4 regions of the Shigella sp. SIG6 genome follow, and region 2 is predicted to be linked to each of the others. Evidence: predicted binding sites of a transcription regulator. Region 2 holds the regulator's gene; each other region holds the start of a gene.
What was found. The regulator Fur, encoded in region 2, represses iron uptake genes when iron is present. The targets are predictions, from matches to a motif close to ATAATAATGAGAACNACTATCAA.
Positions count from the first base shown of each region.

Region 1: a site for Fur is predicted at 2,386-2,408, ahead of zupT (zinc transporter ZupT). Genes of this name have one in related genera too.
Region 3: a site for Fur is predicted at 2,072-2,094, ahead of fhuF (siderophore-iron reductase FhuF). Genes of this name have one in related genera too.
Region 4: a site for Fur is predicted at 1,370-1,392, ahead of sodA (superoxide dismutase [Mn]). Genes of this name have one in related genera too.

Region 1 is NZ_JBQZXC010000014.1:43,936-47,662, forward strand. It holds gene ACUU1M_RS04350 (DUF1190 family protein) at 1-321, shown strand, start outside; gene ACUU1M_RS04355 (glutathionylspermidine synthase family protein) at 327-1,487, shown strand; gene ygiD (4,5-DOPA-extradiol-dioxygenase) at 1,525-2,313, opposite strand; gene zupT (zinc transporter ZupT) at 2,456-3,217, shown strand; gene yqiD (protein YqiD) at 3,275-3,445, opposite strand; gene ribB (3,4-dihydroxy-2-butanone-4-phosphate synthase) at 3,706-3,727, opposite strand, start outside.
Region 2 is NZ_JBQZXC010000038.1:23,456-27,182, forward strand. It holds gene chiP (chitoporin ChiP) at 1-752, shown strand, start outside; gene chiQ (ChiQ/YbfN family lipoprotein) at 789-1,115, shown strand; gene fur (ferric iron uptake transcriptional regulator) at 1,199-1,645, opposite strand; gene uof (fur leader peptide) at 1,638-1,724, opposite strand; gene fldA (flavodoxin FldA) at 1,934-2,464, opposite strand; gene ybfE (LexA regulated protein) at 2,604-2,897, opposite strand; gene ybfF (esterase) at 3,037-3,727, opposite strand, start outside.
Region 3 is NZ_JBQZXC010000007.1:61-3,787, forward strand. It holds partial or broken gene ACUU1M_RS02355 (helix-turn-helix domain-containing protein) at 1-509, shown strand, start outside; gene bglJ (DNA-binding transcriptional activator BglJ) at 467-1,144, shown strand; gene fhuF (siderophore-iron reductase FhuF) at 1,182-1,970, opposite strand; gene ACUU1M_RS02370 (DUF1435 domain-containing protein) at 2,111-2,347, shown strand; tRNA gene ACUU1M_RS02375 (tRNA-Leu) at 2,386-2,472, opposite strand; tRNA gene ACUU1M_RS02380 (tRNA-Leu) at 2,507-2,593, opposite strand; tRNA gene ACUU1M_RS02385 (tRNA-Leu) at 2,622-2,708, opposite strand; gene rsmC (16S rRNA (guanine(1207)-N(2))-methyltransferase RsmC) at 2,985-3,727, opposite strand, start outside.
Region 4 is NZ_JBQZXC010000005.1:5,252-8,978, reverse strand. It holds gene kdgT (2-keto-3-deoxygluconate transporter) at 1-417, opposite strand, end outside; gene sodA (superoxide dismutase [Mn]) at 677-1,297, opposite strand; partial or broken gene rhaT (L-rhamnose/proton symporter RhaT) at 1,582-2,616, shown strand; gene rhaR (HTH-type transcriptional activator RhaR) at 2,613-3,461, opposite strand; gene rhaS (HTH-type transcriptional activator RhaS) at 3,535-3,727, opposite strand, start outside.

The DNA of each region.
Region 1 (3,727 bases), on a different contig from region 2:
AGCGGGAGTTTCTGGATGCCGCTGATGGCCGGTTACATGATGGGGCGTCTGATGGGCGGCGGCGCGGGATTTGCACAGCAGCCGCTGTTCTCCTCGAAAAACCCGGCCAGTCCGGCTTACGGTAAATATACCGACGCGACGGGTAAAAACTATGGCGCAGTCCAGCCAGGCCGCACCATGACCGTACCGAAGACGGCAATGGCACCAAAACCGGCGACCACCACTACCGTTACCCGTGGCGGTTTTGGTGAATCTGTTGCCAAACAAAGCACTATGCAGCGTAGCGCAACCGGCACCTCTTCTCGTTCAATGGGTGGCTGATACCGATGGAAAGAGTCAGTATTACCGAGCGCCCGGACTGGCGTGAGAAAGCCCACGAATACGGTTTCAATTTTCACACCATGTACGGCGAGCCGTACTGGTGTGAAGATGCTTACTACAAGTTGACCCTCGCCCAGGTTGAAAAGCTGGAAGAAGTCACCGCCGAACTGCACCAGATGTGCCTGAAAGTGGTGGAAAAAGTGATCGCCAGCGATGAGCTGATGACCAAATTCCGCATACCAAAACACACCTGGAGTTTTGTGCGTCAATCATGGCTGACTCACCAGCCATCGCTTTATTCGCGTCTTGATCTGGCGTGGGATGGCACTGGCGAACCTAAACTTCTGGAAAATAACGCCGATACGCCAACGTCACTATACGAGGCGGCGTTCTTTCAGTGGATCTGGCTGGAAGATCAGCTTAACGCCGGTAACTTGCCGGAGGGCAGCGACCAGTTTAACAGTCTGCAAGAAAAACTGATCGATCGCTTCGTTGAGCTGCGTGAACAGTATGGCTTCCAGTTGCTGCATCTCACCTGCTGTCGCGACACGGTGGAAGATCGCGGAACCATTCAGTATTTGCAGGACTGCGCAACCGAAGCTGAAATCGCCACCGAGTTCCTCTACATCGACGAGATAGGTTTAGGCGAAAAAGGCCAGTTCACGGATTTACAGGATCAGGTGATTTCTAACCTGTTCAAGCTTTATCCGTGGGAATTTATGCTGCGCGAAATGTTCTCCACCAAGCTGGAAGATGCTGGCGTACGCTGGCTGGAACCGGCGTGGAAGAGCATTATCTCCAACAAGGCACTTCTACCGCTACTGTGGGAGATGTTCCCGAATCACCCGAACCTGCTGCCCGCTTATTTTGCGGAAGATGATCATCCGCAAATGGAAAAATATGTGGTTAAACCGATCTTCTCCCGTGAAGGCGCAAACGTGTCGATCATTGAGAACGGCAAAACCATTGAAGCAGCGGAAGGTCCGTATGGCGAAGAAGGGATGATTGTTCAGCAATTCCACCCGTTACCGAAATTCGGCGACAGCTATATGCTGATTGGTAGCTGGCTGGTGAACGATCAACCTGCCGGAATTGGCATTCGTGAAGACCGTGCGTTGATCACCCAAGATATGTCTCGGTTTTATCCACATATTTTTGTTGAATAAGCCACGATACCGGATGGCACTCGCCATCCGGTAATTGTTAGCCTATCTGCACCGACAGCATACTTAAACTGCCCATTTCTATACCATCGACCGGAATGGTAATTGGCTCCTGCCCATCCCACACACCTAACACATACAACAACGGCAGATAGTGCTCTGGCGTTGGGTTCGATAACGCGCCACCTTCATGGTCGAGATAATTCACCAGAGGATGCTGCTCTACCGGCCCTTGCCACGTCAGATTCGCTTTCACATACTCATTAAACGACGTCGCCCACGGATACGGTGAACTATCACCGTGCCACTTCACTGTGCGCAGGTTATGCACCACGTTACCGCTGGCGACCAACATTATTCCTTCATCACGCAGCGCCGCGAGTTTGCGCCCCATTTCGAAATGCCAAGCGGCAGGTTTGCTACTGTCGATACTCAACTGCACCATAGGGATATCGGCGTCAGGATACATCTTAATCAGCACGCCCCACGAGCCGTGGTCAAAGCCCCAGGCTTCTTTATCCAGCGTCACCGGGATCGGCGCTAACAGCTCAACCAGACGCTGTGCCAGCGCAGGCGAACCCGGAGCAGGATAATGCGTATCGTACAGCGCCTGCGGGAAGCCACCAAAGTCATGAATCGTGGGCGGCGTCTCCATCGCGGTCACTCCTGTTCCACGGGTAAACCAGTGAGCCGAAACCACCACAATCGCTTGCGGGCGTGGCAATGTCATCCCCAACTTCTGCCAGCTGCGGGTATACAAATTATCTTCCAGCACGTTCATCGGACTACCGTGACCTAAAAACAATGCTGGCATACGTGTTGAAGACATGATGATATCCTTAACTAAAGGTGTCATTTTGATATCCTCACAATACGCTTGTTCGGCGGAGTAAGAACCCGGATAACAATGATGATGATCATCAGTTATTTTGACGATCTGCCTGAAGGTGAAGATTTATAAGGAGTTGTCGATGTCAGTACCTCTCATTCTGACCATACTGGCGGGGGCAGCCACGTTTATTGGCGCGTTTCTCGGCGTTCTCGGACAAAAACCCTCGAACCGCTTACTGGCGTTTTCGCTAGGTTTTGCGGCGGGGATCATGTTGCTCATCTCATTAATGGAAATGCTTCCTGCCGCACTAGCAGCTGAAGGAATGTCGCCGGTGTTGGGTTATGGAATGTTTATCTTCGGTCTGCTTGGCTACTTTGGCCTGGACCGCATGTTGCCGCATGCGCATCCGCAGGATTTAATGCAAAAATCGGTGCAGCTGTTGCCAAAATCGATCAAGCGCACAGCCATTCTGCTCACTCTCGGCATCAGTCTGCATAACTTCCCGGAAGGGATTGCCACCTTTGTCACGGCGAGCAGCAACCTGGAGCTGGGATTTGGCATCGCACTGGCCGTCGCGTTGCACAATATCCCTGAAGGTCTGGCAGTGGCAGGCCCGGTTTATGCGGCAACGGGGTCTAAACGCACCGCGATTCTGTGGGCGGGGATTTCTGGACTAGCAGAAATTCTTGGTGGTGTGCTGGCGTGGTTAATCCTCGGTAGCATGATTTCCCCGGTGGTCATGGCGGCGGTTGCAGGAATTATGGTGGCGCTCTCGGTTGATGAATTAATGCCGCTCGCCAAAGAGATTGACCCTAATAATAACCCCAGCTATGGCGTACTATGTGGAATGTCAGTGATGGGATTCAGTTTAGTGCTGCTACAAACGGCGGGAATTGGTTAAAAACAACATCAGAAGTTGTCCAGCACATGGACAACTTCTGCCAGCTTCACGAAAGCCTTATTCTACCTTTTCGGCTGTCTCTTCTCTCGTACTGTTTAAGTATTTGTTCCGCGCTTCAAGCAGTGCGTCTCTGTCCTGGCGAAACGCCCGACAATAACGTTTCAAATGCAGAAAATAACCCACCACAACCAGAGCAATCAATACAATCCAGTACCAGGCGATAAACATCCTTTTACCCTTAATATTTAACAATACTAAACATTTAGCGCATAAATTTCACATATCCTTTTTCGGATATATTCATATGGTCGCATAATAACGGAACAATTATATGATTTTGATCATAATGAAAAAGAATACCTGATATTAATGAAATTTTCTCATAGAAAGAGAAGCGGAATTAACATCTTGCATAGCAGGGCAAAATAAAAACCGAAGCCAGCTACAACTTCGGTTTCTTGATTAAGGCAGTAATTAAGCAGCGGTTTTCAGCTGGCTTTACGCTCATGT
Region 2 (3,727 bases):
ATTATCTGCACTCCATCGGTGCGAAATACGACTTCAAAAATAACTTCGTACTGGAAGCGGCATTTGGTCAGGCGGAAGGGTATATCGATCAATATTTTGCCAAAGCCAGCTACAAATTTGATATCGCCGGTAGCCCGTTAACCACCAGCTACCAGTTCTATGGTACCCGCGATAAAGTTGACGATCGCAGCGTCAACGATCTTTATGACGGCACCGCCTGGCTGCAAGCGTTGACCTTTGGTTACCGGGCGGCTGACGTAGTGGATTTGCGCCTCGAAGGCACCTGGGTTAAGGCTGACAGTCAGCAGGGATACTTCCTGCAACGTATGACCCCAACCTACGCTTCCTCCAACGGCCGCCTGGATATCTGGTGGGATAACCGTTCCGACTTCAACGCTAACGGCGAAAAAGCGGTCTTCTTCGGTGCGATGTATGACCTGAAAAACTGGAATCTTCCAGGCTTCGCCATCGGCGCTTCCTACGTTTACGCATGGGATGCTAAACCTGCGACCTGGCAGAGCAATCCGGATGCGTACTACGACAAAAACCGGACTATTGAAGAGTCTGCCTACAGCCTGGATGCGGTCTACACCATTCAGGACGGTCGCGCCAAAGGCACGATGTTCAAACTGCACTTCACCGAATACGACAACCACTCCGACATCCCAAGCTGGGGCGGCGGTTACGGTAACATCTTCCAGGATGAGCGTGACGTGAAATTTATGGTAATCGCACCATTCACCATCTTCTGATGCCCGACGCGGCAGGTTTTGTGCCTGCCGCATTCAATGAAAAAACTGATTCTCATCGCCATGATGGCATCGGGGCTGGTAGCTTGTGCGCAATCAACCGCACCACAGGAAGACAGCCGTCTGAAAGAGGCATACAGCGCCTGTATCAACACCGCGCAAGGTTCGCCAGAAAAAATTGAAGCCTGCCAGAGTGTGTTAAACGTGCTGAAGAAAGAGAAACAACATCAGCAGTTTGCCGACCAGGAAAGTGTACGCGTACTGGATTATCAGCAGTGTCTGCGTGCAACGCAAACCGGAAATGATCAGGCGGTGAAAGCCGATTGTGATAAGGTCTGGCAGGAAATACGCAGTAATAACAAATAAGTGAGAGCTGTAACTCTCGCTTTTCTTATTTCCCTTGTATAAAAAAGCCAACCCGCAGGTTGGCTTTTCTCGTTCAGGCTGGCTTATTTGCCTTCGTGCGCGTGCTCATCTTCGCGGCAATCGCCTTCGGCACAGTGACCGTAAAGATAGAGACTGTGGTTAGTCAGGCGAATGCCATGTTTTGCGGCAATTTCACGCTGACGCGCTTCGATGGAATCATCACTAAATTCGATAACCTTGCCGCAGTCGAGGCAAATCAGGTGATCGTGGTGATGTTGCTGTGTCAGTTCAAATACGGATTTACCGCCTTCAAAATTGTGGCGGGTGACGATACCAGCGTCGTCAAACTGGTTCAGTACGCGATATACCGTAGCCAGACCAATTTCTTCACCCATATCGATCAGACGTTTGTATAAATCTTCCGCACTGACGTGATGGTTGTCCGGCTCCTGAAGAACTTCCAGGATTTTTAAACGAGGAAGCGTTACTTTCAGGCCAGCTTTCTTTAGGGCGGTATTGTTATCAGTCATGCGGAATCTGTCCTGTTACTAAGCGGTTCACTTCATTAGAAGAAGTGACAGAATTTGCTCTTGAGATAATGCGTATCATTATAGAATTGCCACGCCTAAATGAAAACCACAAGTCCCTGGCAAATATTGTTAATAAAAACGTGGCACAGCTTACATTTACAACGGCAAGGCCACTTGAACACTGGGACATTGTACAGGTACAACAGTAAAAGTTACAAATTTGTAGCAATTATTTTGATTGGCATTATCTATTAATACGGCGTAGACATGAGTCTACGCCGCATCACATCAGGCATTAAGAATTTCGTCGAGATGCAACTCTTCAGAAATCTGTTTAACCCATTTTTCTACACGTTCAGCGGTCAGTTCCGGCTGACGGTCTTCGTCGATAGCCAGACCGACAAAGTGGTCGTCATCTGCCAGACCTTTTGATGCTTCGAAATGATAGCCCGCAGTTGGCCAGTGACCAACGATGGTTGCACCGCGCGGTTCAATGATGTCGCGGATGGTGCCCAATGCGTCGCAGAAATATTCGGCGTAATCTTCCTGGTCACCACAACCAAACAGCGCAACCAGTTTACCATTGAAATCAATCTCTTCGAGAGTCGGGAAGAAGTCATCCCAGTCACACTGCGCTTCGCCGTAATACCAGGTTGGGATGCCCAGCAGCAGAATGTCGTAAGCTTCCAGATCTTCTTTGCTGCTTTTTGCAATGTCATGGACATCGGCAACGTCTTTACCAAGCTGTTTTTGAATCATTTTTGCGATATTTTCGGTATTACCGGTGTCGCTGCCGAAAAAGATGCCAGTGATAGCCATGAGTGAAATAACCTCTTGAAACTTATTGAAATGGGGGTGGAAAATTGCCCACGGATAAAGGCAATCATAGCAGAACAGGCAGTCTTGCGGAATCAGCAAACGAGCAGGACTGCACACTGTGCTACATGAAAGTGGAAATTTAAACGATGCCCTGACTACGCAGCGCCGCCAGTTGCTGCATTAACATCTCTTCGATCAGTTCGCTACGGCTCATATTACGCGATTCCGCCAGCTCGTTCAGCGCCTCGACAGCTTCCGCGTTCAGCTTCAGTTCGACACGCTTAAGGCCACGTACTTTGTCGCGTTTTAGCTGGTTGCGTTTATTAATACGCAGCTGTTCATCGCGCGAAAGCGGATTAGTTTTCGGTCGTCCCGGTCGACGCTCGTGCGCGAACAGATCTAATGTCGTACGGTCCGTTTGTTCTTTGGCCATGATCTTGGTGACTTCGGGGGAAACAATCAGCCAGGCCTCTGCCCGGATGGATAGCGCGCCATAATACATCAGCGCGATGAGTCACGCCAACGCCCACGCGCGGAAAGCGACGCGGACGCTGGGTTTTTAATCAGTTGCGTTAATCATTGAGATAGCGACGGATAGCGCGTAATACCGCATCCGGTTTTTCAGCATGGACCCAGTGACCCGCGCCTGCAATCACATGCGCCCGTGCCTGTGGAAATTGCGCCAGTAAATCATCACGGTACTGCTCGCTAACATACGGAGAATTGCCGCCAGGGATAAACAGGGCAGGGTGATCCCATGCCGGGATTTTCTCCCAACCCACAATATGCGGATACTGATCCCACAATACCGGCACGTTAAAGCGCCACTCCCCGTCAACAAAAGATTTCAACAGAAACTGAATCACCCCTTCTTCATTAAGATGCTGGCGCATTATTGCTGCTGCTTGCTGGCGAGTTTGTGCGTCCGATTCACTGACCGCGTTGATAGCTGCGAAAATCTCATCATGACGGCGTACGTGATAGTCGACCGGTGCGATATCGATCGCCACCAGTTTATCGATGCGATCGGGGGCCAGTGCAGTAAGTGCCATTACCGCTTTACCGCCCATGGAGTGACCGATAAATGTTGCTTTGTCGATCTGCAGTGCATCCAGGGTATCAACAAGATCCTGCGCCATCGCCGGGTAATTCATTACCGGCTCTCTCGGTGAAAGACCGTGGTTACGCATATCAACCTGGATGATATTGTGATCGTTTACCAGATCGCGAGCCAGTACGCCAAGGTTGTCGAGGCTACCAAAC
Region 3 (3,727 bases), on a different contig from region 2:
ATTATTCTTTAATCTCACAATATCGGGAAATTCACTGGGTTTTCATGGTGTCACGCTCCTGGTATTCCCAGGCTGTAGAACTGCTCATGTGCCCTACGGCGACGTTATTGTCTGATGTTGAACCCATTGAGAATCTGGTCAAGACCGTACGTTCCGGCAATACGCACGCAGAGCGTATCAGCGCCATGCTGACCTCTCCGGCAATGACTGAAACTCATGATTTTAGCTATCGCTCCGTCATTCTCACTCTTTCAGAGCGCAAGGTACTGCGGCTATTAGGTAAAGGATGGGGCATCAACCAGATAGCTTCATTGCTTAAGAAAAGTAATAAAACTATCAGCGCCCAAAAAAACAGTGCGATGCGTCGACTGGCAATTCACAGCAACGCTGAAATGTATGCATGGATAAATAGCGCGCAGGGTGCAAGAGAACTTAACTTGCCTTCTGTTTATGGAGATGCCGCAGAATGGAACACAGCCGAATTAAGAAGAGAAATGTCGCACTCATAGAAAAATGCGTCATGAGTAGTATCGGTATTGAGAGTTTATTCAGAAAGTTTGCGGGCACCCCTTATAAGCTCCATACCTATACCAGTCAGGAGTCATTTCAGGATGCCATGTCGCGGATCTTGTTTGCGGCGGTCATTTTTTCTTTTTCTGCCATGAGAAGTGAGCGCAGAGAGGGATTATCTTGCCTGACTGAGCTGGCGATTAAGTTTCCGCGTACCCGGCGTTTAGTTATTGCGGATGATGATATTGAAGCTCGGCTGATTGGTTCATTGTCGCCATTACCGCTGGACGGTGTATTAAGTAAAGCGTCAACGCTGGAGATTTTTCATCAGGAACTCTTTTTGTCATTAAATGGTGTACGTCAGGCGACCGACCGACTGAACAATCAGTGGTACATTAACCAAAGCCGGACGTTAAGCCCGACGGAGAGAGAAATATTGCGCTTTATGTCGCGTGGCTACTCAATGACACAAATTGCCGAGCAGCTTAAACGTAATATCAAAACGATCCGAGCGCATAAATTTAATGTGATGTCGAAACTGGGTGTCAGTTCTGATGCAGGGTTGTTGGAGGCCGCAGATATTCTGTTATGTATGCGGCATTGCGAAGCAAGTAATGTGTTGCATCCCTATTAATCCGCATGATGCCGGGTTTACTTCCCCGGCAGTGCTTTCATTTCAGCGTACAATAGCCACATTGCTGCACATCCGGTAAGCGATAACGCTGGCAGCAAGTGCGGCGCACCAGCAGGCCGTCGCGCAGTACCACGGTACGCCAGAGTGGATTATCTTCACCGTTCGTGAGCGTTTTCTCAAAAAAGAGGGCATGGCGCAGCGATTCAACAGTAGCCTCGCCGAGCAGTTGCTTCATCTCAGTGAGATACCAGTTGATCAAATAACCGGTATTACTCCAGATAAGTTTGCCGTTGATCTCTCCGGTCGCTTCTAGTGCTTGCACAACCGGAACCAGCGCCTGGCTGATTAACGTTTCCATTCGCTGCTGCGGCGAATGTGGTGTTGCGTTTTTATCTTCACACACATCGACCCAGAAACAGGCGACGCGTCCGGTTTCGTGAAACTCAGCATGGAAATGTTCCGGCGACACATCTAATGCTTTTTCCTGCGTCAGTAGCGCCAGCATTAATGGTGGCACCATCAGGCCGATATACCATTGTGCCCATAGTGAGATCAGCGGTTTGTTCTCGCGGATCATCGTTGGTTGGTTGCGATAGATATGATCGGAATAGACCGCCAGTAGAGAACTTAGCGCATTCGGTGATGACCATTGCGCCAGCGTCATGGCGTTAAGCGGAGCGGGTTCATCCAGGCGGATAAACTCCAGCAAATGTTCACGATGTTTGGCGATCATCGCCCGTACGGCTTGTGCAAGCCCAGCATCCTGCGGCTGGAGATGCGTTCGCCAGATGACATCTTCATAGAGCGGTGCGGAACGATAGGCCATAATCGTGATAGTAATCTAAATGATAATGATTGCTAATCCTAGCGATAGGTTTACTCGATAGCAAGGGATTTCTCTGGCTTGCAAATGATAAAAATTATCATATGATATTGGTTTTCATTATCAATGAAAGAGATGAAACCATGTTGCAACGTACGCTGGGCAGTGGCTGGGGAGTGTTGCTGCCGGGATTGCTGATTGCAGGGCTGATGTATGCGGATTTATCGCCGGATCAGTGGCGGATTGTCATTCTGATGGGATTAGTATTGACGCCGGTGATGCTGTATCACAAACAGTTGCGGCATTACATTTTGCTACCATCGTGCCTGGCGCTTATTGCTGGCATCATGCTGATGATAATGAATTTGAATCAGGGATGACAAAACAGGGAAGAAACAAGAAAGGAAGTAAAGATAATTGGTGCGAGGGGGGGGACTTGAACCCCCACGTCCGTAAGGACACTAACACCTGAAGCTAGCGCGTCTACCAATTCCGCCACCTTCGCACAGTCATCTTACTTTTTTTGATATCGCCTCGTTTGGTGCGAGGGGGGGGACTTGAACCCCCACGTCCGTAAGAACACTAACACCTGAAGCTAGCGCGTCTACCAATTCCGCCACCTTCGCCCAGTGCGAGCAATATCAACGTGGTTTTTGGTGCGAGGGGGGGGACTTGAACCCCCACGTCCGTAAGGACACTAACACCTGAAGCTAGCGCGTCTACCAATTCCGCCACCTTCGCATACCATCAATTCTTAAAAAGAATTGCTACCACGGAGGCGCATTCTAGTGGTTTTCAGCTTTTCGTCAATAGTTAATTATCGCCTGATGTGTAATTGCTGGAAAAATGTCCATCAGGAAACTAGCGTGCAGGTTTGGTAGGCATGCGGGGGCAGATGCCAGATGCGACGCTGGCGCGTCTTATCTGGCCTACGAAGGGCTAACGTGCAGGTTTTGTAGGTCGGATAAGGCGTTCACGCCGCATCCGACACGGTATGCGGCGACAGATATCAGATACTCAACCTTTCTTCGCCTGGCGGGTCATAATGGCGCGATATACCTTGAAGCGCCCGGTTTGCGCGATAACTTCATGGAAGCCAAATGTCTCATCCAGCACGTCCGGGTAAGGCAGGAAGGCGTTCGCTACAATTCGCAGCTCGCCGCCGCTATTAAGATGACGCACCGCGCCGCGAATCAGCGTTTGCGCCGCATCCAGGCTGGTTTGCATCCCATCGTGGAACGGCGGGTTGGAGATGATCATATCAAAACGACCTTTCACCTCGGAAAAGACGTTGCTGGCAAAGACTTCACCTTCAACACCGTTGGCTGCAAGTGTTGCGCGGCTGGCTTCTACCGCCGGGGCAGAGACATCGCACAAGGTGAGACGAATTTTCGGCGAATGGCGCGCAAAGGCAACTGAAAGTACACCCGCGCCACAGCCGACATCCAGCACTTTACCTTTCGTGTGCGGAGTTAACGTCGAGAGCAGCAACTGGCTACCGACATCCAGACCGTCGCGGCTAAACACGCCAGGCAGCGTTTTGACCGTCAGGCCATCGACGCTGTATTCGCCCCAGAATTTATCCGCATCAAATACTGGCTGTTTTTCCAGACGACCAAAATAGAGGCCACAGCGACGAGCGCTGTCGACTTTATTCAACGGCGCATAATCTGCCAGCATCTGCTCAGCGCTGCGCACGCCGCTGCGGTTCTCGCCAACGACAAAAATATCTGTCCCCACTGGCAGCAGAGAAAGTAAAT
Region 4 (3,727 bases), on a different contig from region 2:
AGCTTCTTCTTTCGTACCGTACTGCTGCATGATGGAAGCGTAAAGTCCGCCGTTGGTCATATCCATCGCCGCCACCAGCGCCAGCGTTGAAAGTCCGGCAAAGAATCCAACTTCAACACCATGTTCCGGAATAATGCGCGAGGCAATTGCCGCAACCACCCACGCGACGGCAATTTTAGTTACCACCAGCGTACCGGATTTACGCAGTACCGTTCCCGTCGCGCTTAATTTTATTGACGCCCCCATGCAAAAAAACCACACCGCCAGAATGGGCACCGTACCGGTAATCATCCCGTTGGTGAATGATCCAAAATATTTCCCCGCCCCCGGCGAGAAGGTGTGGCACAGTGCGCCAAGGAATAGCGGGACGAGCATCATCCCCCCCGGGATTTTCTCAATCGAGCGTTTTATCTGCATTTCCATCACCTGTCGGCATATTTTTAAGGGCTGATGCGTAATTCCTCAATGGAGCATCAGTGTTGATGGAAACGAAGATAGACATTCATTTAATCAATAAAAGTGATCAAAACCACATCAATTGAAATGCTGTTTTATTTTTATAGGATTATTGTTTTTATTTTGGAATTGATCACAAAAAAACCACCGCCGTTGGCGATGGTTCATTTTTTAAGCTGATATGCGGCCTATACGCCTCATTGCAGCAGGCGGCAAATGATTATTTTTTCGCCGCAAAACGTGCCGCTGCTTCGTCCCAGTTCACCACGTTCCAGAACTCTTTGATGTAGTCCGGACGGCGGTTCTGGAATTTCAGGTAGTAAGCATGTTCCCACACATCCAGGCCCAGAATCGGGAAGCCGGAAGCGCCAGAAATAGCTTCACCCATCAGCGGAGAATCCTGGTTAGCAGTAGAAACCACCGCCAGTTTATCGCCTTTCAGCACCAGCCATGCCCAGCCGGAACCAAAGCGGGAAGCTGCCGCTTTTTCAAATTCTGCTTTGAAGTTATCAACGGAGCCGAAGTCACGTTCGATAGCCGCTTTCAGGTCACCCTGCAGGGTGGTGCCTTTTTTCAGACCTTTCCAGAACAGGCTGTGGTTAGCGTGACCGCCAGCGTTGTTGCGCAGTACGGTTTTCTTGTCTGCTGGCAGCTGGTCCAGTTTGGTGATCAGCTCTTCAACCGGCAGGTTGGCAAATTCTGGCAGGCTTTCCAGCGCCGCGTTGGCGTTGTTTACGTAGGTCTGATGGTGTTTGGTGTGGTGGATTTCCATGGTCTGCTTATCGAAGTGCGGTTCCAGGGCATCGTAAGCATACGGCAGGGATGGCAGGGTATAGCTCATATTCATCTCCAGTATTGTCGGGCGGCCGATTGTTAATGCCGCGTAAGCAGTTGGTTCATTATAGTTAATTAAATGATATTGAAAATGATTATCAATGCCGTACTTTTCGTAAGGGTATGGTTTTGCAGGAAAATGCCCGAGATGTGAAGCAAATCACCCACTTAATGCCGTGATTGCCAGTAAATCGACAACGGCGGCAACAGGCGAAAGGTTAATCGACAGCACGATTTTTACACTCATCTCGTCGGAGATGTGAAGCGACGAAAAATGATGAGGATAAGAAGATGAGTAACGCGATTACGATGGGGATATTTTGGCATTTGATCGGCGCGGCCAGTGCAGCCTGTTTTTACGCTCCGTTCAAAAAAGTAAAAAAATGGTCATGGGAAACCATGTGGTCAGTCGGTGGGATTGTTTCGTGGATTATTCTGCCGTGGGCCATCAGCGCCCTGTTACTACCGGATTTCTGGGCGTATTACAGCTCGTTTAGTCTCTCTACGCTGCTGCCTGTTTTTCTGTTCGGCGCTATGTGGGGGATCGGTAATATCAACTATGGCCTGACCATGCGTTATCTCGGCATGTCGATGGGAATTGGCATCGCCATTGGCATTACGTTGATTGTCGGTACGCTGATGACGCCAATTATCAACGGCAATTTCGATGTGCTGATTAACACCGAAGGCGGACGCATGACGTTACTCGGCGTTCTGGTGGCGCTGATTGGCGTAGGGATTGTAACTCGAGCCGGGCAGTTGAAAGAGCGCAAGATGGGCATTAAAGCCGAAGAGTTCAATCTGAAAAAAGGGCTGGTGCTGGCGGTGATGTGCGGCATTTTCTCTGCCGGGATGTCCTTTGCGATGAACGCCGCAAAACCGATGCATGAAGCCGCTGCCGCACTTGGCGTCGATCCACTGTATGTCGCTCTGCCAAGCTATGTTGTCATCATGGGCGGCGGCGCGATCATTAACCTCGGTTTCTGTTTTATTCGTCTGGCAAAAGTGAAGGATTTGTCGCTAAAAGCCGACTTCTCGCTGGCAAAACCGCTGATCATTCACAATGTGTTACTCTCGGCACTGGGCGGGTTGATGTGGTATCTGCAATTCTTTTTCTATGCCTAGGGCCACGCCCGCATTCCGGCGCAGTATGACTACATCAGTTGGATGCTGCATATGAGTTTCTATGTATTGTGCGGCGGTATCGTCGGGCTGGTGCTGAAAGAGTGGAACAATACAGGACGCCGTCCGGTAACGGTGTTGAGCCTCGGTTGTGTGGTGATTATTGTCGCCGCTAACATCGTCGGCATCGGCATGGCGAATTAATCTTTCTGCGAATTGAGATGACGCCACTGGCTGGGCGTCATCCCGGTTTCCCGGGTAAACACCACCGAAAAATAGTTACTATCTTCAAAGCCACATTCGGTCGAAATATCACTGATTAACAGGCGGCTATGCTGGAGAAGATATTGCGCATGACACACTCTGACCTGCCGCAGATATTGATTGATGGTCATTCCAGTCTGCTGGCGAAATTGCTGACGCAAAACGCGCTCACTGCACGATGCCTCATCACAAAATTTATCCAGCGCAAAGGGACTTTTCAGGCTAGCCGCCAGCCGGGTAATCAGCTTATCCAGCAACGTTTCGCTGGATGTTGGCGGCAACGAATCACTGGTGTAACGATGGCGATTCAGCAACATCACCAACTGCCCGAACAGCAACTCAGCCATTTCGTTAGCAAACGGCACATGCTGACTACTTTCATGCTCAAGCTGACCGATAACCTGCCGCGCCTGCGCCATCCCCACGCTACCTAAGCGCCAGTGTGGTTGCCCTGCGCTGGCGCTAAATCCCGGAATCGCTCCCTGCCAATCAAGATTCAGCTTCAGCCGCTCCGGGCAATAAATAATATTCTGCAAAACCAGATCGTTAACGGAAGCGTAGGAGTGTTTATCGTCAGCATGAATATAAAAGAGATCGCCACGGGTAATGCGATAAGGACGATCGTTGAGTACATGCAGACCATTACCGCGCCAGACAATCACCAGCTCACAAAAATCATGTGTATGTTCGGCAAAGACATCTTGCGGATAACGGTCAGCCACAGCGACTGCCTGCTGGTCGCTGGCAAAAAAATCATCTTTGAGAAGTTTTAACTGATGCGCCACCGTGGCTACCTCGGCCAGAGAACGAAGTTGATTATTCGCAATATGGCGTACAAATACGTTGAGAAGATTCGCGTTATTGCAGAAAGCCATCCCGTCCCTGGCGAATATCACGCGGTGACCAGTTAAACTCTCGGCGAAAAAGCGTCGAAAAGTGGTTACTGTCGCTGAATCCACAGCGATAGGCGATGTCAGTGACGCTGGCCTCGCTGTGGCGTAGCAGATGTCGGGCTTTCATCAGTCGCAGGCGGTTCAGGTATCGCTGAGGC